Regions from separate parts of the Listeria aquatica genome, predicted to be linked through region 3. Evidence: predicted binding sites of a transcription regulator. Region 3 holds the regulator's gene; each other region holds the start of a gene.
What was found. Region 3 encodes Rex, which represses fermentation and respiration genes when NADH is low (regulators of the CRP and FNR family bind a similar motif). Its sites were predicted from a motif close to TTGTGAAATATTTCACAA; they were not measured.

Region 1 (10,654 bases), on a different contig from region 3:
GTCCGGACTTAAAATATGTGCAAGTGGGAAATAGAAAATACCCACAACAAGTGACATAATCAAGGTTAAAAAAGAAAATAAGGTCACACGCCTTGCAATAAGGGCAAAAGAAAAATGTGCATAGCGTTTAATAATCATAATCATAAAGATACAAGAAACTGCATACCCAAGCCCTGTGGCTAGAACAGAACCTTTGGCTTCAAACAACATAACAAGTGGCATTTGTAAAACGGACTTTGTGAGTAAACCTAACAATAGACCTAACACAGTGAATCGTTGCTCATCAATTCCTTGCAAAACGGCAGCTGTTACGCTAAAAAGTGAAAAAAGAATCGCAAATGGTGCGGAAAACTGTAAGAGCGCTGTTCCGGCATCACTTGCTTGGAAAAAGACAGTGAAAAGCGGACGAGCTAGCAAAGTAATCCCAATACATGCCGGAATCGTCAGAAACAACAAGATTTGAAATACATCATTTAACTGACGTTTCACTTGTTCATGCTCTTTTCTAACATAAGCGGCTGTAACAAGCGGAACTAATGCCATTGAAAAAGCAATCGCAAGCGTTCCTGGAATCAAAATAAGCTTCTGGATATCAAAGTTAATAATCGCAACATAGCTATTGACTTTGTGAGCGGAAAGCCCTATATACTGCAGGACGCGCCCAAGTGTAAATTGGTCAATCAGCTGATAGAGTGAAGTTGCAGAACCGACAATAATAAAAGGAATAGCTGACAAAATAATTTGCTTGTAAAGCGTTGGAATGGATACTCGAAGCTCTCCTCTGTCTTCTAGAAGCATTTGATCGAGTCCCTTTTTTCGTTTAGTGAAATACCACATCAAAATAGCTAAACTTGCAAGGGCTCCAACGAATGCAGAAAATGTAGCTAAACTAATAGCTGTCACAACCGAACCTTTGACGATATACATAACAACAAACGTGCTGCCAAGTAAAAAAGCAATCCGAACGATTTGCTCGACAACTTGCGAAACAGCCGAGGGACCCATTGAATTGTATCCTTGGAAAAAACCACGCAATAAGCTCATTACAGGAATAATAAGAAGTGCGAAGCTCACTGCACGAATCACTCGGATACCATCTTCAAGACTATACCCTCCCTCTAATTGTTGCAGACTAGCAAGGAAAGGTGCAAGAGAATACATCGCGATAAAACAAATGATACCAGAAAGAATCATTAAGTAAACGCCAGTTTTAAATAATCGTCGTCCGATTTTATACTCTTCCATCGCATTATATTTGGCAATATATTTAGCAATGGCAAGTGGAATTCCTGCTGTTGCTACACTCAAAAAAAGTTGATACGGCACATAGCCAAAGTTATATAGTAATGCCGGTTTATCTCCGCCAATAATAGCGTAAAACGGGATAACGTACAAAATCCCGAGCACTTTAGAAATCAGTGTCCCGAGAGTTAAGATAAATGTTCCGCGAAGTAATTTCGAACCCATCCTTAAACTTCCTTTACTTTAATTTAAAATAATCTCTTGTCTACTTTACCATTTAATGATTTAAAAAAAAAGAAGGAACTAAAAAAGAACAGGAAAAAGCTGCTCTTTTTAGTGGCGTTCAACTTTTTTTATCGAATAAGCAGAAGCAATTCCTAAAATAATAAGCATAAGTGGCACAAGCACACCTTGCAGAGAAAAGCCACCATTTACAATGCCTAAAATGACGGAAAAAATCATGTAAGCAATATATAGAAATTGAACGATTATGCTTGTTGTGACACCCTTTCGAAGTCGTCTGTAAACAACGAAAAATAAAACAGTAAATAATAGAAAACAAATGATATTGATAGATGTATTGATGAGTGCTTCTCGAATAATGGTTTGCGAGACTTTCATAGCTGGTAAGGTCAAAAGTACTGATACAAAACCGATGATGGCAAGCAGTGCCTGAAGAAGTGAAAGTAAGGCGATAATCAGTGAGATCGTTTTGGCTTGTTTTAAATACATTTCTTGCACGTTTTTCCTCTCCTTTATTACTAGAAACTTTACCATAGCTACCCTTTCTCGGTCAATCCTAACATGGAAAACCAAAAAGGATAAAAGACCTAACAAAGACCTCTCTTTTAGTTCAATCGACTTAAATTCTATATATTTGTGAATGTTTTCACGTGAAACTATTTACAAACTTTTTTTGCTAAGTTATACTATGTTTGTAATTAAGATAATACATCAAAAGAAATGAGGCAAAGTCGACTGCCACAATTTTTTTTGAGCAGCAGGGACAACAAATGTCTTACTTGGACGAAAAAAGTCCCTAAGATTAGGAGGAAAAGAAAATGGCGATTAAAGAAGAAACAAGTCGTGAAATTCTAGAAGTTCAAAAAATGATTGATAAGCTTGCAACTAATGGACAAAATGCTCTCAAAGAATTCGAAAGCTTTACTCAAGAGCAAATTGATCATATTGTTCACGCCATGGCACTTGCCGGACTTGATCAGCATATGCCGCTTGCAAAGATGGCGATTGAAGAAACTGGTCGTGGTTTATATGAAGATAAATGTATTAAAAATATTTTTGCAACTGAATATATTTGGAATAATATCAAAAATGATAAAACAGTTGGGATTATTAATGAAGATAAACAAAATGGAGTTATTGAAATCGCTGAGCCTGTGGGAGTTATCGCTGGCGTCACACCTGTAACGAATCCGACTTCTACCACTCTATTTAAAGCCATTATTGCGATTAAAACCAGAAATCCTATCATCTTTGCTTTCCATCCAAGTGCACAAAACTGTTCGGCTGAAGCTGCACGTGTTGTTTATGAAGCTGCTGTAAAAGCTGGCGCACCCAAACACTGTGTGCAGTGGATTGAAAAGCCTGCAATTGAAGCGACAAAACAATTGATGAATCACGATCAAGTTTCTCTTGTGCTTGCAACTGGTGGTGCTGGCATGGTGAAATCTGCTTATTCAACAGGAAAACCCGCACTCGGCGTTGGTCCTGGTAACGTTCCTGCTTACATTGATAAAACGGCTAAAATCAAACGTGCCGTAAACGATATTATTTTATCCAAATCTTTTGACCAGGGTATGATTTGTGCATCTGAACAAGCTGTCATTGTTGATAAAGAAATCGTGAAAGCGGTCAAAGAAGAGTTTCTTGCTAATGATTGTTATTTTGTAAAAGGAACTGAATTTAAAAAATTAGAAAGTTATGTCATTCATCCTGAAACGGGTTCGCTTAATCCAAATGTAGTTGGAAAATCCCCTGCTTGGATCGCTGAGCAAGCTGGATTTAAAGTTCCAGAAACTACTAAAATTTTAATTGCAGAAATTAAAGGGGTCGGAAAAAACTACCCTCTTTCTCATGAAAAACTTAGTCCAGTTCTTGCTTTTATTGAAGCAAAAGGGCAAAAAGAAGCATTTGACCGTGCTGAAGAAATGCTTGAATTTGGTGGTTTAGGACACTCTGCTGTTATTCATTCAACAGATAAAGAAGCTCAAAAAGCATTTGGTCTGCGTATGAAGGCTTGCCGTATCATTGTGAACGCACCTTCTGCACAAGGTGGGATTGGTGATATCTATAATGGATTTATTCCATCACTAACCCTAGGATGCGGGTCTTATGGGAAAAATTCCGTTTCTCAAAATGTTAGCGCCACTAACCTTCTAAATGTTAAACGAATCGCAGATCGGAGAAATAATATGCAATGGTTCAAGCTTCCACCTAAAATTTTCTTTGAAAAATATTCCACTCAATATTTACAAAAAATGGAAAATGTAAATCGAGTTTTCATTGTAACGGACCCTGGAATGGTTGAATTTAAATATGTGGATGTCGTAATTGATCACTTAAATCGTCGCCAAAACGAAGTAGCTTGCCAAGTCTTCGCTGATGTTGAGCCTGATCCTTCCGATGTAACTGTCTATAAAGGTGCTGAAATGATGAAAGACTTCAAACCGGATTGTATCATCGCGCTTGGTGGCGGTTCTGCGATGGATGCTGCAAAAGGAATGTGGCTTTTCTATGAACATCCGGAAGCTTCATTCTTTGGACTTAAGCAAAAATTCTTGGATATTCGCAAACGGACTTTCAAATATCCAAAATTAGGTGAAAAAGCTAAATTTGTTGCTATTCCAACAACCAGTGGTACGGGGTCTGAAGTAACGCCGTTCGCAGTCATCACTGATAAAGAAAACAACATTAAATATCCGCTTGCAGACTATGAATTAACACCGGATGTAGCCATTGTCGATAGTCAATATGTAACCACTGTTCCAGCGCATATCACTGCCGATACTGGAATGGATGTACTAACACATGCAATTGAGTCTTATGTTTCAGTCATGGCGAGCGACTATACAAGAGGTCTTTCTATCCGCGCTATTGAACTTGTTTTTGAAAATTTACGTGACTCTGTGCTTACTGGCGATGAAGATGCACGCGAAAAAATGCACAACGCTTCTGCCCTTGCAGGAATGGCATTTGCCAATGCTTTCTTAGGGATCAATCATAGTTTAGCTCACAAGATTGGGCCTGAATTCCACATTCCGCATGGTCGTGCCAATGCAATTTTAATGCCACATGTTATCCGGTATAATGCTGAAAAGCCAAGAAAACATGCCCTATTCCCTAAATATGAAAGCTTTAAAGCAGACGAAGATTATGCGCGAATTGCACGAATCATCGGGCTAAAAGCAAATACAACTAAAGAAGGTGTGGATTCCCTTATAGATGCAGTTATCAAGCTAGGAAAAGATGTTGGTATTGATATGAGTCTTAAAGGACAAAACGTGGCGAAAAAAGACTTTGACACGGTCGTTGACACACTTGCTGATCGAGCATTTATGGATCAATGTACAACTGCCAATCCAAAACAACCACTTGTAAGCGAACTAAAAGATATCTATATCAAAGCTTACCAAGGTGTTTAAGTTGTAAAGTAAGAGAGCTCTCCCCTCTTTCGTTTGAAGGAGGGGTTTTTCTCATACTCAAGTAGTAGATAAAATCAACCTTAGGCTTAATGCCCTGATTCTTTGATGTTAGTTATAATAAAATAGATTGATTAATAATTGTCTGAAGGAGTGAGAAAATGACGGAAACAGTATTGCAACTAGACAATGTCTCAAAAAAAATTGGGCAAAAAGAAATTGTACATAACATTAGCTTTGACGTTCGAAAAGGGGAAGTTTTTGGTTTACTCGGCCCAAATGGTGCTGGAAAAACAACCATTATTCGTTCCATTGTTCGATTAATCAAAAAAACAAGTGGCGAGGTGCACATCAGTGGTGTCAATGTCGATGAAAATTTTAAAGATGCCATAAAAAATGTCGGAGCGATTATCGAAAATCCAGAATTTTATATGTATATGTCTGGTTTTAACAACTTAAAGCAATTTGCACGAATGAGTCGCAAAGATATCCCACAAGAGCGTTTCGTGGAAATAGTGGAACAAGTCAAGCTCAGTCATGCTATTCACAATAAGGTAAAAACTTATTCACTAGGAATGCGGCAACGGCTTGGACTTGCCCAAGCACTTATTCATGAGCCAGATTTATTAATTCTTGACGAACCAACAAATGGTCTCGATCCACAAGGAATGCGCGAATTTCGTGAACTAATTCGGTCACTTGCACAAAATGGGACTTCTGTTTTGATTTCGAGTCATTTATTAAGTGAGATTCAGCAAATTACAGATCGCTTTGCTATTATCAATCATGGCAAGCTCACACACATTGAAAGCATGCACGATCTTGAAAAAGAAGCAAAAGTAACGATTCAGCTAGAAGTTTCTGATCCCGAGGCAGCTAAACTAGTATTAGAATCTCTTGATCTTGAAATAAAGGCACAAGTAGAGCAGCAGTTGACGCTAGAACTTGCTAGTGATGTCGTTCCTGAAATTGCCCGCTCACTAGTAAAAGCTAATATTGACATTTTGGAGCTTGCAAAAGTTCATGTTTCACTTGAAGATCGCTTCTTAGCGTTAACGAACGGGGGAGAACCTAAATGAACTTAATAAAAAATGAATGGCAAAAATTATTGCTTCGTAAATCCAGCTGGATCATGCAACTTGTTCTCGTTCTCATGGTTTTTTTAATGGCACTGCTACTATTCTTTGTTAATAAAACGATCAATACCTCTGAGGGTTCAGGAGAAGCTCCTCGTGGTGTTACCCAGCATTTTGATGCTTCTGGTCAGCCCATTTCTGAAGATCAATATAATAGTATCGCTAAAAACGATAGTGAAAAGGCAAAGCAAATTCGAACAGAAGTACTTTCGCCAAAAGATTCTGTATCCGCTTTGAAAATGCAAAAAAAAGCAGTCACTGATAAACAAACTAAGGAAGAGCTACAGCGGCAAATTGATTACTATCAAGTTTATGCCGATAAAGGAAAAACACCTCTTGAATCCGCTGGAGGACCAGATGGTGCCCAATTTTTCGGAAGTTTAGCTCAAGAAGCTAGTATTGCAACAATTTTAGTTGTTATCATAGCGAGTACCATTGTCGCCTCTGAGTTTTCTGGCGGAACAATCAAATTGCTTCTAACGCGACCTTATTCTCGTTCACAAGTTCTTGCATCGAAACTGATCATATGTATTATTTATGCAGTAATTTCAAGTATTGTACTATTCGTGTCTTCCTTGCTCTTTTCACTTATGCTTGGTAGCGAGTCATACAGCTTACCGCTCGCTCCAGCGACCGGTTCACTTAACGCATATGAGATGGCACTAAAACTAACTGGGACAAATTTTGTCTTAATGCTCACTTTCTTGAGTATTGCTTTTCTGTTCTCTTCCGTTGTTCGTTCGCAAGCACTCGCTGTCGGAGTTGGGATTGGAGCCCTATTTTCTGGAAACATCATCGCTACCTTTCTTCCGCTTGCCATTGCTAAATATGACTGGTTAAAATGGCTAATCTTTAACCTCTTCCAACTGAACTCAATGGCTCTTGGAAATGAAGTTGCCGGCGGTCTTGCAATGTGGCAAGTGATACTTACCTTATTTGCTTATATCATTGTTATTCTTGGATTTACCTTTTATATCTTTAAAAAGCGAGATGTCGCTTTAAGTTAATTAAAAAACGAGAGGAAACCATTCGCAGGTTTCCTCTTTTTTAGACTTGATTTAAACTATGCAGCGGGCAAGAAAGAACGTGATCGTCTAGCACCCCAACAGCCTGCAGATACGAATAAATAATAACGGGTCCAACAAATTTAAAGCCTCGTTTTTTCATATCGCGACTTACTCGCTCAGATAGTTCATCTTGTGCTGGCATATCTGCTTCACTTTCAAACTGGTGAATCACCCGTTTATGACTTGTAAAGTGCCAAATATAGGAAGAAAATGACCCGAACTCTGCTTGAACTTTAAGCGCTGCCTTGGCATTCGTTTTAACAGCTTGGATTTTTAAACGATTGCGAATTATTCCTTCATCGTGACGTAGTTCTTCCAATTCTTCTTCCGAAAGATTCGCACACTTTTCGATATCAAAATGAGCAAACGCTCTTTTGTACGCTTCCCGTTTATTTAAAATAGTTCGCCATGAAAGCCCAGCTTGTGCTCCCTCTAAATTCAACATTTCAAATAAATAGCGATCGTCATAACTTGGAACACACCATTCTTCATCATGATATTGTTGTTCACGTTCACTGCTTTTCGCCCAGTTACAGCCTGTTTCTTCTCCCACTCCTACCGCTCCCTTTCACTAATGAATTAAAATATAATATGTACTCATAAAAGCCGCAACAAAAAAACCACACAAGCAAAAAAGCAGACGTCCACTGCGTCGCTCCGTAATGCCAATTGTCAAACTTATAGCAATAAAAAGTAATAGTAAAAAACGATTTAAATGTAAATTCACACTAAAGAAAAGACAAACGCTTGCAAGAAACACCCCAAAAGCTACGACTACAATAATCTGCCAAGTACTTTTTTTCATTTCAATTCTCGCTTTCGTTAACATATCATTTATTATAGAACATTCGTTCTCTTTTTACAAGTCAAAAAGAAGGCAGTCGTTACCCGTAAACTGCCTTCTTTTTTAAATCAACTTAATTTTTCACGCAAGACCATCGGTAAAATTCCACCATTGCGATAGTAATCAATTTCTACTTCAGAATCAAACCGTACGACCGCATCAAAAGTTTTAAACGAACCGTCTTCTGAAACTGCTGTCACCTTGACTAGGCTTTTCGGCTTAACTGATTCTCCCACTTCGACAGAGATTGTTTCACGTCCAGTCAGACCAAGTGTTTCTGCACTCTCGCCTGCCAAAAATTGTAGAGGCAAAACCCCCATCCTGACAAGGTTCGACCGGTGTATCCGTTCATAGCTTTTGGCAATCACAGTCTTAATGCCAAGCAAGTTTGTTCCTTTTGCTGCCCAGTCACGTGAAGAGCCCATTCCATAATCATCGCCTGCTAAGATGACAAGCCCCGTACCAGTTTCTGCATATTTTTGAGCCGCATCGTAAATGGACATGACTTCTTCTGTTGGGAAATAAGTTGTATAGCCGCCTTCTGTTCCTTCAGCAATTTGATTTTTAATTCGAATATTAGCAAAGGTCCCGCGCATCATGACATCGTGATGTCCCCGTCTTGAGCCATAGGAATTGAAATCGCGAATCGCGACGCCCCGTTCACGCAAGAATTTTCCTGCCGGCGTATCCTTTCCAATCGCTCCCGCTGGTGAGATGTGGTCTGTTGTCACAGAATCGCCAAATTTTCCAATGACCCGAAGGCCTGAAAGTGGTTCAACAAGACCAGGCTCTTTTGATAGATATTCAAAAAATGGCGGGTTAGCAATATACGTCGATTCCTCATCCCAACTATAAAGAGGTTCGTCTGTTGTTTCGATTGCATTCCATGTTGAGTTATCGTCAAACACATGTGCATACTGTTCACGGAAAAGTTCTGGTGTGACAGTTTCTTTCACAAGCGCCTTCACTTCATCAGATGACGGCCAAATGTCTTTCAAATAATATTCTTTTCCGTCGTTTCCTCGCCCAATTGCTTCATTTTCCAGATCAATATCCGTTGTTCCTGCCAGTGCATAAGCCACGACAAGAGGAGGAGAAGCGAGAAAATTCGCTTTTACTAACGCGTGAATTCGTCCTTCGAAATTCCGATTCCCACTTAAAACAGCTGAAACAAGCAAGTCATTATCTAAAATCGCTTGTTCGATTTCTTCTTTTAAAGGTCCAGAGTTCCCAATGCAAGTTGTACAGCCATAACCTACTAAATCAAAGCCAAGTTTTTCTAAATAAGGTAGAAGCGCTGCTTTTTCTAAATATCCCGTTACAACCTTTGAACCTGGCGCTAAAGAAGTTTTTACATATTTAGGCACTTCAAGTCCTAACTCTACTGCACGCTTCGCAACAAGCCCTGCTGAAAGCATGACATATGGGTTAGATGTATTCGTACAACTTGTGATTGCGGCTATCGCAACAGCTCCTGTCCGCATGATTGATTCGTCACCATTACCGTAAATCACTTTCGCTTGTTTATCAAATTCACTAGGTTCAAGACCAAAACCTCGATTTCCAGCTGGTTTCGTAATCGAATCTTCAAAGGTTTGTTTCATTTTTGAAAGTGGAATTAAATCTTGTGGACGTTTCGGCCCAGATAAATTCGCTTCAATTTCAGCAAGATTAATCTCAACAATTTCAGTGTATTCAGGGTCTTCGGAAGTAAAAAACAAGTGATTGGTCTTAAGATATTCTTCTACAAGCTTGATTTGCGCTTCACTTCTACCCGTCAGTCGTAAATAATCAAGCGAATCCTGATCAACAGGGAAAAAGCCGCAAGTTGCTCCGTATTCAGGTGCCATATTCGCAACGGTTGCACGATCAGCTAATGGCAATGAAGAAATGCCTGGACCAAAGAATTCAACAAACTTACCCACTACTTTTTTCTCCCGTAAAACTTGGGTTACTTTTAGTGCAAAATCAGTTGCTGTCGCACCGTTTGGAAGCTCTCCAGTTAAACGCACACCAATAACTTCAGGAATAGCAAAATAAGAAGGTTGACCAAGCATGCCTGCTTCTGCTTCAATACCACCAACGCCCCATCCTAAGACGCCAAGCCCGTTGATCATCGTTGTATGACTATCCGTTCCAACCAAACTATCCGGATAAGCTGTAATCTCACCCCCAGTTTCTTTTTTCAGCACAACGCTTGCAAGATATTCCAAATTGACTTGGTGGACAATCCCCGTTGCTGGAGGAACTGCGCGATAATTGTCAAACGCCTTTTGTGCCCAATTTAAAAACTGATACCGTTCCATATTGCGTTTAAACTCAAGTTCCATATTGATCTTTAAAGCTTCAGGATTAGCATAACTATCGACTTGAACAGAGTGATCGACTACGAGATCCACTGGAATTTCTGGATTGATTTTTTCGGGATCCCCGCCCATATCGTGCATCGCTTTTCGAAGTGACGCCAGATCAACTACCGCTGGAACTCCAGTGAAATCCTGCAAAATAACACGTGCCGGTTTAAAAGGAACGTCTCCGTGATTTTCTTGCGGATTTTTTGACCAGTTTGCAAGGTTTTCAACATGCTGATCCGTTAACACGCGGCCATCATTTTGACGTAAAACAGATTCCAGTAACACTCGAATGGAATACGGCAATCGGTTAATTTTCACATTTGGATTTTCTTCAAGTACTTTCAAATCATAA
Region 2 (10,654 bases), on a different contig from region 3:
CAGAAAAAGGGAACATTCGTAGGATTGAATGGCTTCACATTGGAGCGGTTTGTATGCAAGGTTTACGTATTGCAATTCCTGCAGCAGCACTTCTTTTCATTCCAGCACATACAGTGCAATCATTCCTAGAATCAATGCCAGCTTGGTTAACAGATGGTATGGCAATCGGTGGGGGAATGGTCGTAGCCGTTGGTTATGCACTTGTTATTAACATGATGGCAACAAAAGAAGTTTGGCCATTCTTCATCCTTGGTTTCGTCCTCGCTGCGATTTCCGAACTTACACTTATCGCGCTAGGAGCAATCGGTGTTGCGCTTGCGCTTATCTATCTGCAACTTTCCAAAATGGGTGGAAACTCAAATGGCGGTGGAGGCGGCGGAAGCAGTTCCAATGATCCGCTTGGCGATATACTAAACGATTATTAATCTGGAAAAAAGGAGGAAAAGAAAATGGCAGAAGAAAAAATTGAATTAACGAAACGAGATCGTCTGAAAGTCGCTTGGCGTTCAACGTTTATCCAAGGTTCTTGGAACTACGAACGTATGCAAAATGGCGGCTGGGCATTCTCGATGATTCCAGCAATTAAAAAATTATATAAATCAAAAGAAGATCGTTCTGCGGCGTTAAAACGTCACCTTGAATTTTTTAATACTCACCCATACATTGCTTCTCCTATTCTTGGGGTAACACTAGCACTGGAAGAAGATCGTGCGAAAGGTGCTCCAGTTGATGATGTAGCAATTCAAGGGGTTAAAGTAGGTATGATGGGACCACTTGCAGGTGTTGGTGATCCTGTGTTCTGGTTTACTGTTCGTCCAATGCTTGGTGCGCTAGGAGCTTCACTTGCTATGAGTGGAAATATCCTTGGACCAATCATTTTCTTCGTTGCATGGAATATTATCCGTTGGGGCTTCATGTGGTATACACAAGAATTTGCTTATAAAGCTGGTTCTAAAATTACAGAAGACCTTTCTGGTGGTTTGCTGCAAAATATTACAAAAGGTGCATCGATACTTGGTATGTTTGTGCTCGCCGGGCTTGTTGAAAGGTGGGTTTCGATCAAGTTTATGCCGGTTATCTCTAAAGTTAAATTAGATGATGGTGCGTATATTGATTGGGATAAACTTCCAAAAGGTGCCGCAGGAATTCAAAAAGCCCTTGAACAGCAAGATGCTGGTTTATCACTTACAAGGGTCAAAGTTACAACTTTACAAGATAACTTGGATAATTTGATTCCTGGACTTGTTCCGCTACTTCTTACATTCTTATGTATGTGGTTGCTTAGAAAGAAAGTCAGCCCGATCATCATTATCCTTGGTCTATTCGTTGTCGGTATTGGTGGACACGTAATCGGACTTCTATAAGAAACTTTCGGCGGGTATTCTGCTTGGAAAATGTAGAAGCTTGCTTTGAGCGGTTGGTGATTAGTTGCATCAGCCGCTTTTTTATTGGCTTCTTGAAGAAAGAAACGTATAATTAAATGAAATAAATAATAAGAAATGGAGCGAGGCTAATTGGTTCAATCGATCAATACGAAAGTCGACTTAACGGAGGATGCTACTGCGTTTACTGGACTGACAGATTATGGGAAAATCATGATTGGCGACAAAGGATTTGAGTTTTTTAATTCTCGAGATGTGCGCAAGTTTATTCAAATCCCTTGGGAAGAAGTGGATCAAGTCATCGTTTCAGTGATGCTTAGAGGAAAATGGATTCCGCGCTTTGCGATTAAAACAAAACGCAATGGGACCTATACTTTTTCGGCTAAGAAACCAAAGCTCGTACTTCGTGCGATTCGCGTATATGTCGATCCGGCTAATATGGTTCCTTCGCAAAGCTTCTTTGATGTCATTAAACGAGCTTTCCAGTCTAAATTTAAGAAGAAAAAATAAGAACGTCTTTATCTTTATTAATGATAGATGCAAAAAAACAGGCCGAAATTTTCGACCTGTTTTTGTATGGATCAAACTTAGAGTTCTTTCATTGCGTCGTCAAGCACTTTTTTCAGTGTATCTGCAGAAGCTTTCATTTTTGCTTGTTCTTCTTCAGTTAATTTCATTTCAACGATATGGCGAACACCACGGCGGTTAACAACAGCTGGAGCGCCGATATAGATATCGTTTAAATTATAGTGACCATCTAGATAGACAGAAAGAGGTAAGATAGCATTTTCGTTGTTTAAAATGGCTTGTGTGATACGTGCGAGTGCAGCGGCGATTCCGTAGAATGTAGCGCCTTTTTTGTTAATAATTTCGTAGGCAGCATCACGAACACTTTCGAAAATCGTGTTCATCGCTCCTTGTTCGTCTTCTTTAATCCATTCGGAGATTGGAAGTCCACCAACAGTTGTATGGCTCCAAGCTGGGAATTCAGTGTCGCCGTGTTCCCCGAGAATATATCCGTGCACATTTCGAGCGTCCACTTTTACATAGTCAGCAATTGAAGAGCGGAAACGAGCTGTATCTAAACTTGTTCCGGAACCGATAACACGTTCTTTTGGAAGTCCGGAGAATTTCCAAGTTGCGTAAGTTAATACATCAACAGGGTTTGATGCAATTAGGAAGATCCCATCAAAACCGCTCGCCATGACTTCGTCGATAATTCCTTTCATAATTTTGATATTACGGTTTACTAGGTCAAGACGAGTTTCACCAGGTTTTTGTGCAGTACCTGCTGTGATAACAATTAGATCGGCATCGCCGCAATCGCTATAATTAGCGGAATAGATTTTCTTTGGTGTAGAAAACGGGACAGCGTGGCTAAGGTCAATTGCATCTCCAATCGTTCTATCTTTATCGATGTCGATGATACCAAATTCTTGTCCAATTCCAAGGTTAACGCACGCAAATGCATAGCTAGAACCCACAGCGCCATCACCAATCAAAATAATTTTTTGGTGGTCTTTAATCATACAACTTCCTCCTTAGAAAACTTTTTACTAACACAGTATAACATTTTATTACAGTTTGTGAAACTATGAACGTCCTTAATTTGGAAATTTGTACTAATGAAATTTTGTAAGCGCTATAATACAGTTTGTAATCCTTTTCATTCCAAATAATGATGCGAAAAATTTTGAGAGCTCGAAAAATTGCGATACAATAGAAGAGTAATAACAAAGTTTCACTCTAGTTTTTGTTTACCATTAATTATGGGAAGATAAACATTTTGTTTAAAAACAAACAAGTGGGGTAAACTTTAGTTGTTAAAGAATACAAATTGAATGAGTGGAGTGGATTTTTTATGGCAACGACATTAGAAGTTCAAAAAAGAGATACGAAACCGCATTCACAAGTGACAGAAGTACGTGAATCTGGACGTATCCCAGCGATTATTTATGGTTATAAAACTGAAAACGTTCCTGTTTCGGTTGATGGACTTGAATTAATCAAAGCGGTACGTGAACACGGAAAGAACGCAGTATTCGCTGTAAATGTTGGTGGCTCAAAATTTAATGTGCTGCTACATCAATATCAAAAAGATCCTATTAAAGATGAAGTTATTCACGTTGATTTCCTTGCTGTTAATATGAGCGAAGAAGTAGAAGCTGAGGTTCGGATTGACCTTGTTGGTGAATCTGTTGGTGTGAAAGCTGGCGGCGTATTGCAGCAAGTTCTATATGAAGTAAATGTGAAAGCAACACCAGACAAACTTCCAGAATCAATTGAAGTCGACATTTCGAAACTTGAAATTGGGGACTCGCTTGCTGTTAGTGATCTTGAGGCAGGTTCCGATTATGAAGTAATTACAGATGGTGAGGAAGCGATCGTAACGGTTGCGGCGCCACGTGTTGAAGAAGAAGTGGAAGCAGACACAGCTGCTCCTGAACCAGAGGCTACTCATGGAACTGCTGAGGAACCGGTTGAATAACTACGTTTGAAAAATGAAAGTAAAAGCGCGATGCCGTAAGGTGTTGCGCTTTTTTTGTGGAGTGGCGGAAACTTTAAAAACCACTAGAATCATGTTATAATCAAACAAATAATCATTACAGAGTGAAAACCAGTTCGCAAGGTGAAGTGGTTTTATTGAGCGGGGAGAATAGCAATGAAGATGATTGTAGGACTCGGTAATCCCGGGAAGAAATATGAACGAACACGGCATAATGCAGGTTTTATGGTAGTGGATGAACTGAGTTTTCGCTTTCAAACACCATGGAAAAGCACGAAATTTAATGGAATGATCAGTACGCCGATTATTAATGGAGAAAAAGTGATGCTTGTGAAGCCGTTAACTTTCATGAATGCTTCTGGGGAGTGTGTGCGTCCGTTGATGGATTATTATAATGTTGAAATAGAAGATTTGGTTGTGGTCTATGACGATTTGGACTTACCAATCGGGAAAATTAGATTGCGGCAAAAAGGAAGTGCTGGCGGGCATAACGGTATGCGGTCGTTGATTGCTCATTTGAAGACGCAATCGTTTGATCGGATACGCGTGGGGATTGATCGCCCGGAGCACGGTGAAATTATTCACTATGTATTAGGGGATTTTAGTAAAGTTGAGCAGCCGGAAATGATTGCTGCGATTAAAAAAAGTGCGGATGCAATTGAAGATGCTGTGAAGCTACCCTTTATTGATGTTATGAATCGTTATAATTAAGCATGCTTGGTCGGGTTTCCGAATGCCCGCTTGGCATGCTGCCTTACTCGTTTCAGAAAGAAGGAATTTTCAGAAAAAGAAAGAAGCCAGATTGGATTGAAGGAGAGGATCGTTTTGAAGGGCTTGAAACAGCTAATCTACGACCAAAAAGAAATCCGCGATATTGTAAGCGCGGTTGCAAATAAAAAAGAATCTCAGCTTGTTACAGGACTTTCAGGATCAGCACGTGCGCTTTTTGCAAGTGTCATTGAGAATGCGACAAAGCGTCCGGTACTTTTGATTACACATAATTTATATCATGCGCAAAAATTATATGACGATCTTTTATCGCTAATGGATAGTGATCGTTTGTTTTTATATCCGGCCGATGAACTCATTTCCTCAGAGCTTAGCGTATCGAGTCCGGAACTTCGTGGACAGCGTGTTGAAGCGCTTAATTTCTTGCTTTCAAAGCGCCCGGGAATTGTTGTTGTACCAGTTTCAGGGTTGAGGAAATTGCTTCCGCCTGTTTCGCTTTGGGAAAAGTATAACCTTCGTCTTGTTCAAGGTGAAGAAATCGAACCGGAACAGTTGAAGGAAAGCCTTGTTACCATGGGATACTCTATGAGTGGCATGGTCAATACGCCGGGTGAGTTTAGCGTTCGTGGTGGTATCATTGATGTGTACCCAATTACAGAAGAATACCCGATTCGAATTGAGCTGTTTGATACAGAGATTGACTCACTGCGTTACTTTGATGTAGAAACACAACGTTCGCAAAATAAAATTGAAGAGTTCCAAATTTTACCTGCAACAGAAATTTTGCTTGAAGCTGCTTATTTTCCAGATATTGTGAAACGACTTGAAAAAGGTCTCTCGGATACGCTTTCTAATATGAAAAATCCGGAAGATAAAGAAGCGCTTGTAAGCAATATCGAAACGGATCTTGAATTGCTACGTTCAGGTATCAAGCCAGATTTGTTTTTTAAATACATTGGGTTAGCTTACCCGGACCCGGCTTCGCTATTTGATTACGCGGCAGAAAACACTGTGCTCGTTTTAGACGAATTTGCGCGTATTCAAGAGACAGATGAGGGGTTAGAGCGCGAAGAAGCTGAGTGGCAAACAGAGACGCTTAGTCGACTTGAAACTGTTCGTGACGTGCAGCTTGGGCACCATTTTCATGATTTAATGGAAGAAAACCGTTCTCCGAAAATTTATTTAACTTTATTCCAGAAAACTCAAGGTAGTCTTAGAGTTTCAAAAACAACTAACTTTGTCTATAAACAAATGCAGCAGTTTCACGGACAGATGTCCGTATTACAAACTGAAGTGACGAGCTGGCATAAAAATAATTATGCGGTCGTGATTCTTGCGCCAACCCTTGAACGAGCGGAAAAAATGCAGCAGACGCTTGCGGATTATGATATGGAAAGCGTTGTATTAAAACGCGAGGAAGATGTTCCCAAATATGGGGTCATCCAATTTGTGATTGGCAGCTTCCAAAATGGCTTTGAACTGCCGCTTTCAAAAGTTGCGATCATTAGCGAAACGGAATTGTTTAACAAGCAAGTGAAAAAAGCAAAAAAACGTCAAAAACTTTCGAATGCGGAACGAATTCAAAGCTATTCAGAACTTAAAGTTGGCGATTATGTTGTCCATGTTAATCACGGGATTGCTCGGTATGTTGGTATGGAAACACTTGAAATTAGCGGCGTCCATAAAGATTATTTGTTGCTTGTTTATCAAGGGGAAGATAAACTGTTTATTCCAGTAGAACAGCTTGAGCTTGTGCAAAAGTATGTTGGTGCAGAGGGGAAAGCACCAAAACTTAATAAACTCGGCGGAAGCGAATGGAAGCGCGTGAAGACGAAAGTGAAAGCTTCTGTGCAAGATATTGCTGATGATTTGATTAAATTATACGCAGAGCGTGAAGCTGAACAAGGCTTTGCTTTCAGTCCAGATAGCGACATGCAGCGGGAATTTGAAGACTCCTTCCCGTACCAAGAAACAGATGACCAGCTCCGTTCGATTAAGGAAATCAAAAAAGACATGGAACGAATTCGCCCGATGGACCGGTTGCTTGTTGGAGACGTGGGTTATGGAAAAACGGAAGTGGCGCTTCGAGCTGCTTTTAAAGCAATGATGGACGGGAAACAAGTGGCATTTTTAGTTCCAACTACGATACTTGCCCAGCAGCATTTTGAAACGATGAAAGAACGATTTCAAGGTTTCCCGATCAATGTTGGTTTGCTTAGCCGTTTCAGAACGAGAAAAGAACAAAATGAAACTATAAAAGGACTTGCAAGTGGGACGATTGATATTGTTGTTGGCACACACCGCTTGCTTTCGAAAGATGTTAAATACCGCGATTTAGGTTTTCTAGTGGTTGATGAAGAGCAACGCTTCGGTGTAACACATAAAGAAAAAATTAAACAAATCAGATCTAAAATTGATGTGCTTACACTCACGGCGACGCCAATTCCGCGGACCTTGCATATGTCAATGATTGGTGTGCGAGATTTGTCTGTGATTGAAACACCGCCAGCGAACCGTTTTCCAGTTCAGACATATGTGACCGAGCAGAATAACGTTTTAGTACGTGAAGCTATCGAACGCGAGCTTGCGCGTGATGGTCAGGTTTACTATCTCTATAACCGAGTTGAGACCATTTTGAAAAAAGCAGATGAAATCAGTGCGCTTGTTCCAGATGCGCGTGTTGGCGTAGCTCATGGACAGATGACAGAGTCCGAGCTTGAATCCGTTATTTTAAGTTTCCTTGAAGGGGAATACGATGTGCTTGTGACAACGACCATCATCGAAACTGGCGTAGATATTCCAAACGTGAATACCCTTTTTGTGCAGGATGCTGATCGAATGGGACTTTCGCAATTGTATCAATTGCGAGGACGCGTTGGGCGTTGGAACCGGATCGCTTATGCGTATTTCATGTATAAAAAAGATAAAGTCTTGCGAGAAGAGGCGGAAAAACGGCTTCAAGCGATTAAAGAGTTTACAGAGCTTGGTTCTGGATTTAAAATCGCGATGCGTGACTTGTCCATTCGTGGGGCGGGGAATATCCTTGGCGCTCAACAACATGGCTTTATTGATTCTGTCGGGTTTGACCTTTATTCGCAAATGTTGAAGGATGCTATTGAAGAAAGAATGCCTCAAGAAGAAAAAGAAGAAGCCGCGCCTGTTGAAATTGACATTCAACTGGATGCGTATATCCCGGAATACTACATCACAGATAGTCGGCAAAAAATTGAAATGTATAAACGATTCCGCAATGTGACAAATGAAGAAGAGTTAGAGACCCTTCGGAGCGACATGATTGATCGTTTTGGCGAATACCCTGAAGAAGTGGAGTATTTATTCAGCGTGACTGAACTTCGGATTCTCGCGCTTCTGGATGGCGTTGAAGTGATTAAAGAAGAAGGTAAGAAAATCATTCTTATGTATTCAGACGAAGGAACGAAACAAGTTCGCGGGGATGTTCTGATGGAAGCTGTAGGCGAATTTGGTCGTTCAATTGGCGTTGGCATGGACGGGGCGGCGCTAAAGCTTACCATGAATATCCAAAATAAAACCTTGCAAGAATGGCTTTTTAATATCAAAGAATTACTCAAAAAATTGAAGAAAGCTGTAAAAAAAGAGGAACCCGCTGAAAAAGCCTAAAATTAGGTGAGGGAAAGCGAGAAAGGCGGTTAAGCATGGTAGAACGCTCAATTAAAAATTTAATGCATGGCGCTTTACTGCTCACAATCGCCTCGCTTGTCTCCAAGATTTTAAGTGCCGTTTATCGTGTGCCGTTCCAAAACTTAGTTGGTGACGTTGGTTTTTATATTTTTCAACAAGTCTATCCTATTTATGGAATTGCGATGACACTTGCTTTAGGCGGTTTCCCAGTTGTGGTATCTAAAATGATGGCAGAAGCAGAGCAGGATCTTCGCAAACAACGAATTATTTTACAATCAGTATATCGAACGCTGAAAGTGCTGTGCTTTAGCTTGTTTGGAATCCTATTTCTCGGTGCAGGTTTATTTGCGAATTTGATGGGAGATAGCGAGCTTTCTAGTCCAATTCGAGTTATTAGCCTAGTTTTCTTGCTCACTCCGCAGCTTGCTTTTTTACGTGGATACTTTCAAGGACAAGAAGATATGCGCCCGACAGCTGTTTCGCAGACCGTTGAACAAATCATTCGCGTATCCATCATCCTGCTCGGATCATGGCTCGCGCTTCGCCTTGGGGAAACACTATCTGAAACCGCCAGTTTTGCGATGAGCGGCGCCGTGTTTGGCGGGCTCGTTGCCGTCTTTTTGCTACGTCGCTTTTACAAGAAACGACTTTCGGAGGGAGGACTCAAAATTTGGGGCACCTTCCCGAACAGAACTGAAAAGAAGGGGATCGGCCGAGAATTCTTGCGGCAAAGCCTAGCGATTTGTACCGTTAGTGCGATGCTCATTTTATTCCAGCTCGCAGACTCCTTCCAAGTTTACCGCTTAATGGCAGAAAATGGCATCCCAGAATTCACTGCAAAATCGCTTAAAGGGATTTATGATCGGGGGCAACCAATTTTGCAGCTTGGTCTTGTGCTCTCATCTGGACTCGCTCTTGCACTTGTTCCTATGATTACGGCGGCACGAGTGAAAAACGAGCGGAGACAATTGGCGCGATCTGTGAAGCTTGCCGTAAAACTCACCTTGATTCTCTCGGGAGCCGAGACGGTCGGCTTGATCATCATTATGCGACCGCTCAACCAGATGCTATTTGAAACAAGCGATGGCACCTTTGTCTTGCAAATGTTCATCCCAGCTGTTTTGCTCAGCTCGCTGATCATCATGGTGAGTAGTATCCTTCAAGGTTTCGGTAAACTTGCTGTCCCGGCTGTTGCTGTTGTCGTTGGACTCATAGTGAAGATTCTTTTCAATTCGTGGCTTGTTCCAAAATGGGATACTTTAGGTGCCGCAATTTCCACATCGGTCGGACTTCTTGTCATTTTGCTTATTTGCGGCTATGCTTTGAAGCAGAATCTGGAAGTGGGATTTACAAATTTCCATACTTTGTTAAAACTTGGATTAGCGCTTCTTTTCATGTGTGTTATTCCAGTCTGCTGGGAACTTTTTATCCCATTTGAATCACGCCTTGGAAGTGCGGTTCAAGCTATTGGAGGAAGTCTTTTAGGGGGACTTGTTTTCCTTTTGTTTACTCTACGATATCGATTGTTAGAAGCTCAAGATTTTGTTTATCTGCCATTTGGTTCAAAGCTTTATGGACTGAGTCGCAGATTGATTAAAAAATAATAAAGGTGGAATGAAAATGGCACAAGTGATGCGTTTGGATAAATTTTTAAAAGTTTCAAGACTAATTAAACGGCGAACGGTTGCAAAAGAAGTGGCAGAAAAAGGCCGGATTATGATCAATGGGACAGTGGCCAAACCAGGAACAAATGTAAAACCTGGAGATGAACTGGTCATCCGTTTTGGTCCCAAGACTGTGACGGCTGTTGTGGAGCATTTAGAGGAAAATGCGCGTAAAGAAGCTGCAACAGAAATGTATAAAATTGTAAGCGAAGTACGAAATGATCAAGAAAACGGAGAAAGCGGTCGCTAATGTGGCCGTTTTTTTCTTGTGAAAAAATTGAAAAAAGGTGTCAAATATGATTAGATGACGATGGACAAATTGTGAAATTATTGATATTATCTTTATAAGAATCCTTTCTAATTGATTTGATTTTGGCGGAAGGCTGATGGAGGTGCAGGGCATGAAGGAGAAGAAGACGGTTACACGCATGCAAAACCGTTATATTAAAGATAAAGAAACGCTAAATAAAGCTAGAAACAGACGCCGTGTCGCCCTAGCCAGAAGACTGGCTGTACTTCTTGTTGCCGTTGCGGTTGTTTTTTCTGCTCTCTTTGTGCTCTACACGAAGCAAACGATGCTTTTGCAAGATAAAAAAGCTGAAAAAGTGAAGGTGGAGAAAAAACTTGCAGATGCCAAGCTTGAAGAAAAACAGTTGAAAGGTGAAATTAGCAAGTTACACGATGATGATTACATTGCAAAGCTTGCTCGTAGC
Region 3 (10,654 bases):
TCCCTTTTCCGACATTGTTAAATAAAGAAACAAGCGTGTACACGATCGTCATGAAGACCATACTGATGAAAAGACTAAATATGATATGCCAAACTGGTTCACGAATATACACGTGGAGCAAGAAAATATTTCCGAGTGTAACAAACATGGCTTGCATAAATCCAATGGAAAGAAAAGTTAAAAGTCGACCAAAATAGCGATGAATATTCGTGAAGATCCCACCAGGAACTTCAACATCCACCCGGAGAAGCGAGATAACAAGTAGAGCTCCTACCCAAAGACAAAGCGCTGTGTAAAACGGTGAGGAAGCAGAACCGTAATTTGGAATTTTGTAATACTCCGTTTGATTTAGCTGTACCGGGCTCGCGATAAAGTCACTGTCCTTATCTGCATCATTTCGAAGGAACGAAATAATTTCTTGTAAATTATATTCCTTATCAAAATCATTTATCTTAGAAGCCGCTTGATTGATCGCTTTTTCAAACGTAGGCAGTTCATTTCGCGAAAGATCAGCCGCGATCGTTACCGCTTTTTCAAGCTCAGGCATCTTTTCTTTGATCAATTTAGAAGCCGCTTGTAACTCTTTTTCAAGATTCGGAAGATCATTTCGAACAAAATCTCCTGCTCGGTGTAGCTTCGTTTTAATAGCCGGGAAATCATTGCGATAAAAAACAGCCGCTTGATTGATTCCAGAAATCACTTGATCGAGTTTTGTATCAATCAACTGAGAAGTATCCTTCAAGATTTTTTCAATTTCCGGCAGTTTAGCTTGAAACTCTTTCAAATAAGCTTGACCTGTTTGAAGAGTTTTCTTCGAATTTGTCAAAACATCAGCAATTTCCGGTATTTTCCCTTGAGCCGTTTTCAAAAGCTCTCCAGATTTCGCTAAATCCGCCTTGATTTGACTAAGCCCCGCCTTGATTTTTGGAACAATCGTGCTATCATATTTTCCAAGAATTTGGTCTAGCTTGCCGCTAATTTGCTTAGCCTCGCTGTTCAAACGATCTACGAGCTCTTCGGTCGGTTGTTTGCCGGCCTGAACGTCTTGCTTCAACTTCTCAACCGTTTCTTTTTGCTCAGCAAGTAGCTGTTTCACTCCCGATAAATCAGAAATAAAGCCATCTAAAGGATGATTAGGAAGCGTCTCGTTAAGCTCTGTCAACAAATCAATTTGTTTCGTAAGAAGCCCTTCTAAGTCCGTCATTTGTTTTTCAATTTGATTTAGCGCTTTTAGAGCCTCTTCAGGCGTCAAGTTGCCATCCTTCAGATCCCCTGTGATCGCGACAACATTATCCGCAACTTGCTTCATTAGCGTCAAATTCGTTTTAATCGCTGGCGCTACCGTATCAAAAGATGCATCCACTTGATCTGCAAATTTCGAAACTTCACTTGCGTACCGACTACCATCCGAAGCGATTTTTTGTACTTCTGGAAGCGCCTCTTCAGCTGTATTAATGATCCCAAGTGCCTGACTGGATTCATCCAAGGCATCATTCAAGGTTTTTTTCACCGTACCAAAGTTTGCCTCTACTTCGTTAATTCCCGCCGCCACTTTGCGAATTTCCGGTATTTTCGTTTGCAGAGTTAAAATTTCACCGCCCAGTTCATCCATTTTCGGAATAGCTGCTTCTACTTTTAAAAGTTCAGAAGCCGCTTCATTCAGCTCTGGTATGCGGTCACTTAATTCTTCCACCTGTTGAGCTTTTTCCTTGATGTCCGGAAGTTTCGACTCAATTCGCTGTGCCTCTTCTCCCATTTTGTTCATTTCTGGGATTGCATCTTGAACAGCAAAAACTTTATTTTTCACTTTTCGAATAGTCGGCAGCTCATTTTCAAGGTCAATCCCCGCCTCGTTAAACTCAGCAAGAACCGATTTACTAACAGTCCCCACAAATTCACTGCTAATTTGATTCACAATCGTTGAAGCCCCAGCATCCGTCATCTTAGGCGCTATCGCATTGATTTTTTCATTTACCGAATAATCAATTTGCGGTTTCTTAGCATCATCAGTCACAACCGATACCATATCCTTCGAAAAGTCAGCTGGAATGTGGATTGCTGCATAATATTTCCCACTTTTTACACCCTTTTGTGCTTTCTCGTTGCTGACAAAAGTCCATCCTAATTTATCATTTTTCTTCAATTCTTTCTTAAGTTCAGTTCCCACATTCACTTTTTGATCTTTTCCAGGAACTGAAACCTCAGCGCCTTTATCATCAATGGAAACCGCCACTTTGATTCCTTTGGTATTCGAATACGGGTCCCAGAGCGCTTCGATGTTGAACCATGCATAAAGCGAAGGCAAAATGATTAGAGCAATCACAAGGAGAAGTGCTAGTGGCGCTTTAAAGACACGTCGCCAATCTAAAATAAAAATTCCAAATACCTTTTTTATTTTAATCCCCTCCTATCTAAATGTTTGCACGATAAATTTATTTATTAATTCTTTCACGTTTTTTCTTGCTTCCTCGTAACTTCCATTCTGCAGATTTTTTATAACCGAACTCATTCCTTGCTCCGTTTCTGCAGCCAAAATAAGAGGTAATACTTTGATTTCCTTTTGTGCTTTTAGATCAAAATCGCTTTCTAACACCTGAATAAACCGGTCAGCATAACTATTTTGCATAAGATGAACAAAGCTTTTAAGTGAATCAAACAAAACTTCGATGTAAAGAGTTTCCTGCTTTTTTTGCAAATGCTTTTGAAGAATTTCTTTCTTCTCTTCAAACCGTTCAGCTTCAAAAGTAATTCGTTTATTTTCTAATTTAGAAATCGTCTGAAGAACTAGTATTTCAACGATTTCAAGTAGCGAGACAAAATGACTTGCTGTCATTTCACTTTCAATAACTGTCGCTCCCCGATTAACTTTTATTTCTAACAATTGTTCGGCTTCAAGTCGTGCGATCGCCTTCCTAACAGGTGTCCTTGAAATATGTAACTCACTCGCGATAGAAGCTTCAGAAATATGATCGCCAACCCGTAGTTTTCCGCTTAAAATCTTTTCTTTGATCGTTGCGTAAGCTAATTTTTCAAACGTTTCTTTTTCGGGCACTCAGCCTTCCTCCTTCTTTTAAAAATACTTTTTCCTCCAAAAAACGAGGGTAACAACAAGCGTTACGACAAGAGTAAATATCATAATAAGTGAAAAAGCATGGGCATACTCGGCAAATGGCAATTTCACGTTCATACCGTAAATACTTCCTATAATTGTTGGGAGAGACAAAATAATCGTAAATGATGTCAAAAACTTCATGACCATGTTCAAGTTGTTGGATATGACAGAAGAAAAAATATCCGACATCCCACTAATGATTTGCGTATATGTATCTGTCATCGCAATAGCTTGTTTGTTTTCGACAAGAACATCTTGCAATAAATCACGATTCCCTTTATCCCACATAAAATGGCCTACACTTGCAATCTTATCTAAAGTTGCCTTATTAGATTGTAGAGCAGTAGCAAAAAACACAAGACTTTTTTGAACAGCCATAAATGCATATAACTCTTCATTTTTCATCGATTGTTTAATTTTTAATTCTAGTTGATTCGTTGAGCGAATGATTTCATTCAAGTAACGCAAATAATAGAATGATACAGCATAGAGAATCATAAGTAAAAACTGCCCACGCTTATGTGTATCGAAGTATTTTTCTGTTTTATCCGTTCCAACATTTTCTAGTACTGGTATTTTCTTGAGTGTAACCGTCATAATCACTTCATGTGTCAAAATAATTCCAATCGGTAGGGTTTCATACATTTTATATCCCATTTCATCTTTTGAAACATACGGACAGTCTACAATCACAAGTGAATGTTTAAAGGTTTCAACCTCTCGCTCCATCTCTACCCGCGAGCGTTCTTCCGTATCGAGTGCATCGAAAAAATAGTCATGCGGAATCCCATATTTTTCACATAACTGGTCAACTTCTTCATCCGTCGGTGCCGTTACTTTAATCCAGCAGCTTGAATTTGGTGCATCAATCTGTTTGATTTTATGTTGCTCATCTGTTTCAAAGAACTCAATCATATTTCTTCCCTCGCTTCATAGAAACTCTCCTTCTATATTAGCAATTTTTCCGCGTATTGTCGCTTTTATTTGTTTATTACAACAGATGCTATCTTATCACTCAATACAAAAAGATGCAAAGACGTTTACTACTGAAACATCTTTGCATCTCTTAGTTATTTATTTAGCTGACTGTGCCGCTTTCCGTATAAGAAATAAATCAGTAAACCAATTGCGAACCAAATCCCACATACAAGCCATGTGAGGGGTTGGAGTCGTGTTATTAGGAACAAGCAAAGTAAGGTTGAAACGATCGGCAAGACAGGATAAAATGGTGTTTTAAAGCCATCTTGCGACACTTCTTTATTTTTTCTAAGGAATAAAATTCCAAATGAAACCATCATGAAAGCAAACAGTGTCCCCATATTAACAAGCTCTGCTAAGCGGCTTAAAGGAACCACACCCGCAAAAAAAGCGATAATCGTTGAATAAATCCATGTATTTTTCACTGGCGTATGATGCTTAGGATTCACTTCTGCCATCATTTTCGGGAGCAAACCATCACGACCCAGTGCGTATACAAGACGTGTTCCACCATAAAGCATCACGAGAATAACGGTCAGCATTCCAATAACAGCACCGAGTGAAATAATCCCCGCAACCCAGTTTTGGTCAATCAACTGCAGCGCAAACGCAACAGGATCAGAAACATTTAAATTCTTGTAAGATGCAATCCCCGTAAGGACTACAGAAACTGCCATGTAAAGTATCGTACATACAAGAAGTGAACCGATGATCCCTATTGGCATATTTCTTTTCGGATTTTTCACTTCTTCAGCTGCACTGGATACAGCATCAAATCCAAGATAGGCGAAAAAGACAAGAGCCGCGCCATTTAAAACGCCAGAAAAACCAAACGGCATGAAAGGCTGCCAGTTAGATGGTTTTACATAAAATACACCTACAATAAGAAATAACAGGATAACTCCAATTTTAAGAAATACGATCATTGTATTAACGCGTGTTGATTCTTTGATTCCTCGAGTTAGTAAGAAAGCCACTAAAAAGACGATTAAAATAGCTGGAATATTAATATATGTCCCGTTTGCAGGATCAAAAGAATTGGAAAATGCGGCTGGAATTTCGATATGAAACCCTCTCAAAAAGGCATTTAAATAGGAAGACCAACCACTTGCAACAGAAGCCACTGCTAGCCCGTACTCAAGCAAGAGCGCCCATCCAAGTAGCCACGCAATAAATTCACCAAAAATCACATAACCATAGGTATACGCGCTTCCTGCAACAGGTACAGCAGATGCAAATTCAGAATAGCACATCGCTGCAAGTGCACAAACAACAGCCGCAATCACAAATGAAAAGACGATGGCAGGTCCTGAATGAAGTGCAGCAACAGTTCCAGGTAAAATAAAAATCCCAGTTCCAACAATGGCCCCCACACCTAGCAAAATTAAATCCATTCCATTTAAGGTTTGTTTTAATTGGATACTTCCACTTTTATTTTTGTGAATTAAATCATGAATCGGTTTTTTTCTAAAGATAGACAAACTTTTTCACACTCCCTCTACTTCAATACAACTTTTTTCTATCATACATTTTTACACGTTAAAGTTCAATAGCATTAAAGAAATAAAATTATTTTTTATTTGACGAGAATATTTGTACTTATATCGGGTTTGTTGTAAAATAGCTATAATTGGAAAAGTTGCCTTTGTACAAATCCATTATTTTAAAATAGAAAGAGGCTATAGCATTGCTAATCATTTATCTTCTTTTAATCGTTGGTCAATTTGCATTTGCTTATTTTCAAATTTTTCAAGACCCAAGCTTTTTTAGCTTCATAGCAGATTTGGCTTTCGTTTTTCTCATTCTTCTATTCGTTCATGCATTCGTCAAAGAACGTTATCATATTTACGTTTACGCTTCGCTCACCTTTATTGTTGGCGTACTCATGTTGGTATTCGTTTTATATAGCCGCTTCTATCATGAAATTCCAACCTATCACAGCTTCTCGCTAATTGGCGAGGTTGGCGTTGTAAAAGATAGTGCCTCAAGTTTACTTAAATGGTATGACTGGTTGTTCTTTGCTAATTTATTGCTTTTCCCTGTCGTTCTTTACTTACGACTTAAAAAACACGTTGCTTTTAAATCTTTTCGAATCAAGCGTAACTGGTTTGGGGCTCTTGCTTCTATTTCGGTTTTACTGATCGGACTTTTCACTTACGACATGATGAATCAAAACATTATCAGTGATACAAAACGTGCTGAAAAAATGGGCGTGTTTACTTTTAACCTCGCCACTGCTTTTACCGGAACCGCCCATGTTCGTGCAGCTGATTTAAATGCTCAAAATGTTCAAAAGCTAAAAGGAATAACACCGAAGAAAAATCCTAAATATTTTGGAACAGCTAAAGGAAAAAACTTGATTATCATTCAATTAGAATCCTTGCAGCGGAATTTGACAAGTGTCAAAATAAACGGGCAGTCTATTACGCCAACGCTTGACAAATTGCAAAACGAAACGCTTTACTCTGATTCGTTTTTCCAAACCGTTTCAAAATCAAACACAGCTGATGCGGAATGGTCCGTTTATACTTCTACATTCCCAAGTGGCTACTACACGAACACACAAACTTATGGAGACCGAGTCATTCCTGGCTTGCCACGCGTTCTTGGAAAGAAAGGTTATACATCTGCTACGTTCCATACAAACGATGCAAGCTTTTATAACCGTGAGAATTTCTATCCAGCAGTTGGTTTTGATAAATTTTATGATCGTTCATTTTTTGGAGACGAAGACAAAATTGGATTTTCTGCAAGTGATGAAGTCTTGTATAAAAAATCACTGCCTGTTCTTGAAGAGCACTATACAAATAAAGAGCCTTTTTATGCCCAGCTTATTTCTGTAAGTTCACACATGCCGTTTAAAATTCCAGAAGAAAAACAAGAATTGACACTTCCAGCTGATCTTGAAGGCACGGAATTAGGAGATTACTTCCAAGCCGTACATTATGCGGATAAACAACTTGGTCAATTTATTGATGAACTAAAGGCAAAAGGAATTTGGGATGATTCTGTTGTTGTAATGTACGGTGATCACCATATTATCGACACGACAGCACTTCCTGACAATCAAAAGAAATATATTAATCGTTCCTCAGAACTGAAAGCTCAACCTGCTGATGATTATCGTATTCCATTTTTCCTTCATGCTCCTGGGATTGAAAAAACTGGGAAAATCAATAATATTGGTGGGGAAATTGATGTAATGCCAACGGTTCTAAATCTTCTTGGTATCAAGACGGATAATCAAATTATGTTCGGGGAAGACATTTTAAATTCTAAGACAAACTTTGTTCCTGAGCGTTATACAATGCCTGAAGGTAGCTATTTTGCTAATGATTATATGTACGCGCCAGATGAAAGTTTTGAAACTGGGAAAGCCACCCACTATGATGGCTCTAAAATGCCACTAAACGACTCCATCAAAGAACGCTTTGATGCTAGTCGGAAGTTGTTGCAGTACTCAGACAGCTATGTGGAAAATTTCCCGAAACAAAAAGATGAAGAAAAGCAAGAGGAGAAATAAAAAACGAGACTAACTAGCCAAAAATAAAAGAACAGAAATCGTTCAATGAAGCCATTTGTAGAAATGGTAGATTTAACGATTCTGTTCTTTTTTGTTTTATTCCGAGCTTATTTTCATTTGGTTTTCTTCCAATTTTTCCGCTTAAAAGTAAATTGCTTCATCCACGGTAAGCCCTTCTTAAGCGCGATATAACCAATTATCGCAATAACAAGTGCTCCTAAAATATCTACAATGATGTCTCCCATCGTATCAGCAAGTGCTGCCCGTCCAACATAAGGCGTGCCTCCTGATGATTCAAAGCGTTGCATGTTAAGTCCAAGTAACCCATCAAACGTGTATTCATAGACTTCCCAAAATGCGCCAAGTGTGACTGCGAAACAAAAAGAAAAAACAGCTACAAAGCCTGGCTTCATTTTCAATACAACATTTTCATTGAAGTTCAACAAGCTTACAAAAGAAAAACCTATCGCTCCTAGCATCGCACCACTGAAAATATGCAAAATTTTGTCCCAATAAGGAACAATCGAATAAAACTTTTGAATCGTTCCTAAATAAATGGAACCGTAAAGGAAAATAATAAACAATAAATACACGAGTCCAGGAATTTCAAACTTAAAACTTCTTGCAAGAATTGACGGAAGCGCCAAAATTAAAATCCCTAAAATAATTTCGACCAATAAGAAAATATAGTCACTTTGTAAAGTTACTTTTGGGCCGTGTACGGGTTGCTCAACAGGTGCGGTGAAAATCTCAAATACCGTAAAAACAAGTGACACCGCCATTGACGCAAAAATAAATAGTGCTACCCACTGCGTCCAGTTCAATTTTTTAATCCAGTTCATTCTTTTGTACCTCCCAATCATTTTAACAAGGCTCTCCGCCTTTCTTTACCCAAAAATAGTCAGAAAAAAACCGACATGATTTTCTCATGCCGGCGCAAAAGCTTTCTTTAATTTTTGGAAGGATAATTTTCCAAGAAATAAATGAGCGTTTGCAGTTCCGTCGTCAAATCAATGTGGTGTACGCGAACTTGTTTAGGAACGCTGATTCTCGCTGGGGTAAAGTTTAAAATTCCTTTCACATCAGCTTCTACGAGCTTATCTACCGTTTCCTGAGCTTCATCAGCTGGAACCGTTAAAATGACTACTTCCACTTGATTTTCTTTCAAAATCTCTTCCATATCATTTAAATGATAAATTGGAATTTCTTGTTGAACCGTACCCACTTTGGCAGGATCAACGTCAAAGGCTGCACAAACGCGGATATTGTTGTTTTTCATGAAGTTATAATGAAGCAGAGCCATCCCAAGGTTTCCGACTCCAATGATGGCTACATTAGTTTCTTTATCTTGACTTAATGTTTTACCAAAAAAATCAAGTATGTAAGAAACATTATAGCCATACCCTTTTTTCCCTAACGCTCCGAAGTAAGAGAAATCACGACGAATCGTTGCAGAGTCCACTTTCACAGCTTCGCTTAATTCCGCTGAAGAAACGCGCTCCTTGCCTGATTCGTAAAGATATTTCAAATAACGATGATAAAGCGGTAAACGCTTCGCCGTCGCCTGCGGGATTTTTGTTGTTTCATCCATATTCTTCATTCGTCCTTTCTACCTTAAAATTCACTTTTTTGACTACAAATCTGCAGTTAATTTAGTTTGAAGCTGTTCTTACTTTCACAATGCTTGCTTTACTACTATAAACATTTCACAAGCAATGCACAATCTTTTTGCTCAAAAAAACCAAAAAAAGTACTTAATTGTTTAATTCAACAGACCGTTCTATTTTATTTTACTGTAAAATCACAAATAAAGCTAACTATTTCACATAATTTTTTTATGTGATTGCATGATAAACCGCTTTAAGCTAAACTAATAGAGATGGGAGAGAGAAAAATGATTCTATTACAAGCGCAACAAATTGCAAAATACTTTGGCGCAGAAGTGATTTTAGAAAATATAAAACTCGAAGTGAAAACAAACGACCGGATCGCGCTTGTTGGCCGAAATGGTGCTGGGAAATCGACACTTCTTAAAATTATTGCCGGACAAATCGGCTATGATGCAGGAACCATCTCACATCCAAAAAATGTGCGGATTGGTTACTTGGCACAAAACACTGGACTTGAATCAAGCAAAACCATTTGGAATGAAATGCTTGCTGTCTTTGATGATTTATTGGAGCTTGAAAAAGAGATCCGTATGATGGAAAAACGCCTTGCAGATACTAGTTTATATGAGGACCCTGAGTCTTCAAAACAAGCGCTTGAAACCTATGATAACTTACAGCATCTTTTCAAAGAACGCGGTGGTTATACGTATGAAGCAGAAATTCGTTCCATCTTGAACGGCTTTAAGTTTTATCAAGAAGACTATGATAAACTCGTCTCCTCGCTAAGTGGCGGGCAGAAAACACGACTTGCGCTTGCCAAACTACTTTTATCAAAGGAAGACTTGCTGATTCTTGACGAACCTACCAATCATCTTGATATCGAAACACTCGCTTGGCTAGAAAATTATTTACAAAACTATGCGGGCGCGCTTTTGATTGTTTCACACGATCGCTATTTTCTCGACAAAGTGGTCAATCAAGTTTATGAAATCAGCCGTACGAAAATGCAGCACTACACGGGAAACTACAGTCGCTACTTGGTTCTCAAACAAGAAAAACTAGAACGTGAATGGAAAGAATTTGAAAAGCAACAAACTGAAATTGGAAAACTTGAGGATTTCGTTGCCCGCAATTTGGTTCGCGCTTCAACCACTAAACGAGCGCAGAGCCGCCGAAAGAAGCTTGAAAAAATCGAACGTCTGGACCGGCCTGAGGGAGCGGAAAAAGCGGCTCACTTTGGTTTTCAATTTGAGCGTGCCTCTGGAAACGATGTTTTATTTGTTGAAGAACTTGCAATCGGCTATGACAAAGAAAAAACAGTTTCGAAAAACTTAACCTTTGAAATGAAGCGTCAAGATAGTCTTGCACTTGTTGGACCAAATGGAGTCGGAAAATCGACATTGCTCAAAACGCTAATCCAAGAACTTTCTC

Region 1: adhE (bifunctional acetaldehyde-CoA/alcohol dehydrogenase) is a predicted target of Rex. The motif match lies at 2,120-2,137, and genes of this name have one in related genera.
Region 2: HB912_RS08180 (L-lactate dehydrogenase) is a predicted target of Rex. The motif match lies at 2,967-2,984, and genes of this name have one in related genera.

What each region holds. Positions count from the first base shown of each region.
Region 1 covers NZ_JAARRM010000001.1:974,353-985,006, forward strand. Annotated here, with positions in the region: gene HB912_RS04810 (putative polysaccharide biosynthesis protein) at 1-1,467, opposite strand, end outside; gene HB912_RS04815 (hypothetical protein) at 1,576-1,974, opposite strand; gene adhE (bifunctional acetaldehyde-CoA/alcohol dehydrogenase) at 2,304-4,904, shown strand; gene HB912_RS04825 (ABC transporter ATP-binding protein) at 5,063-5,980, shown strand; gene HB912_RS04830 (ABC transporter permease subunit) at 5,977-7,044, shown strand; gene HB912_RS04835 (DNA-3-methyladenine glycosylase I) at 7,085-7,657, opposite strand; gene HB912_RS04840 (hypothetical protein) at 7,676-7,909, opposite strand; gene acnA (aconitate hydratase AcnA) at 8,017-10,654, opposite strand, start outside.
Region 2 covers NZ_JAARRM010000002.1:461,098-471,751, reverse strand. Annotated here, with positions in the region: gene HB912_RS08195 (PTS mannose/fructose/sorbose transporter subunit IIC) at 1-425, shown strand, start outside; gene HB912_RS08190 (PTS system mannose/fructose/sorbose family transporter subunit IID) at 450-1,364, shown strand; gene HB912_RS08185 (DUF956 family protein) at 1,515-1,892, shown strand; gene HB912_RS08180 (L-lactate dehydrogenase) at 1,970-2,908, opposite strand; gene HB912_RS08175 (50S ribosomal protein L25/general stress protein Ctc) at 3,244-3,870, shown strand; gene pth (aminoacyl-tRNA hydrolase) at 4,045-4,599, shown strand; gene mfd (transcription-repair coupling factor) at 4,714-8,256, shown strand; gene HB912_RS08160 (putative polysaccharide biosynthesis protein) at 8,292-9,881, shown strand; gene HB912_RS08155 (RNA-binding S4 domain-containing protein) at 9,910-10,191, shown strand; gene HB912_RS08150 (FtsB family cell division protein) at 10,343-10,654, shown strand, end outside.
Region 3 covers NZ_JAARRM010000004.1:105,453-116,106, reverse strand. Annotated here, with positions in the region: gene HB912_RS10275 (YhgE/Pip family protein) at 1-2,395, opposite strand, end outside; gene HB912_RS10270 (GntR family transcriptional regulator) at 2,408-3,052, opposite strand; gene HB912_RS10265 (magnesium transporter CorA family protein) at 3,071-4,027, opposite strand; gene bcaP (branched-chain amino acid transporter BcaP) at 4,183-5,571, opposite strand; gene HB912_RS10255 (LTA synthase family protein) at 5,778-7,613, shown strand; gene HB912_RS10250 (DUF2238 domain-containing protein) at 7,727-8,446, opposite strand; gene HB912_RS10245 (redox-sensing transcriptional repressor Rex) at 8,563-9,204, opposite strand; gene HB912_RS10240 (ABC-F family ATP-binding cassette domain-containing protein) at 9,508-10,654, shown strand, end outside.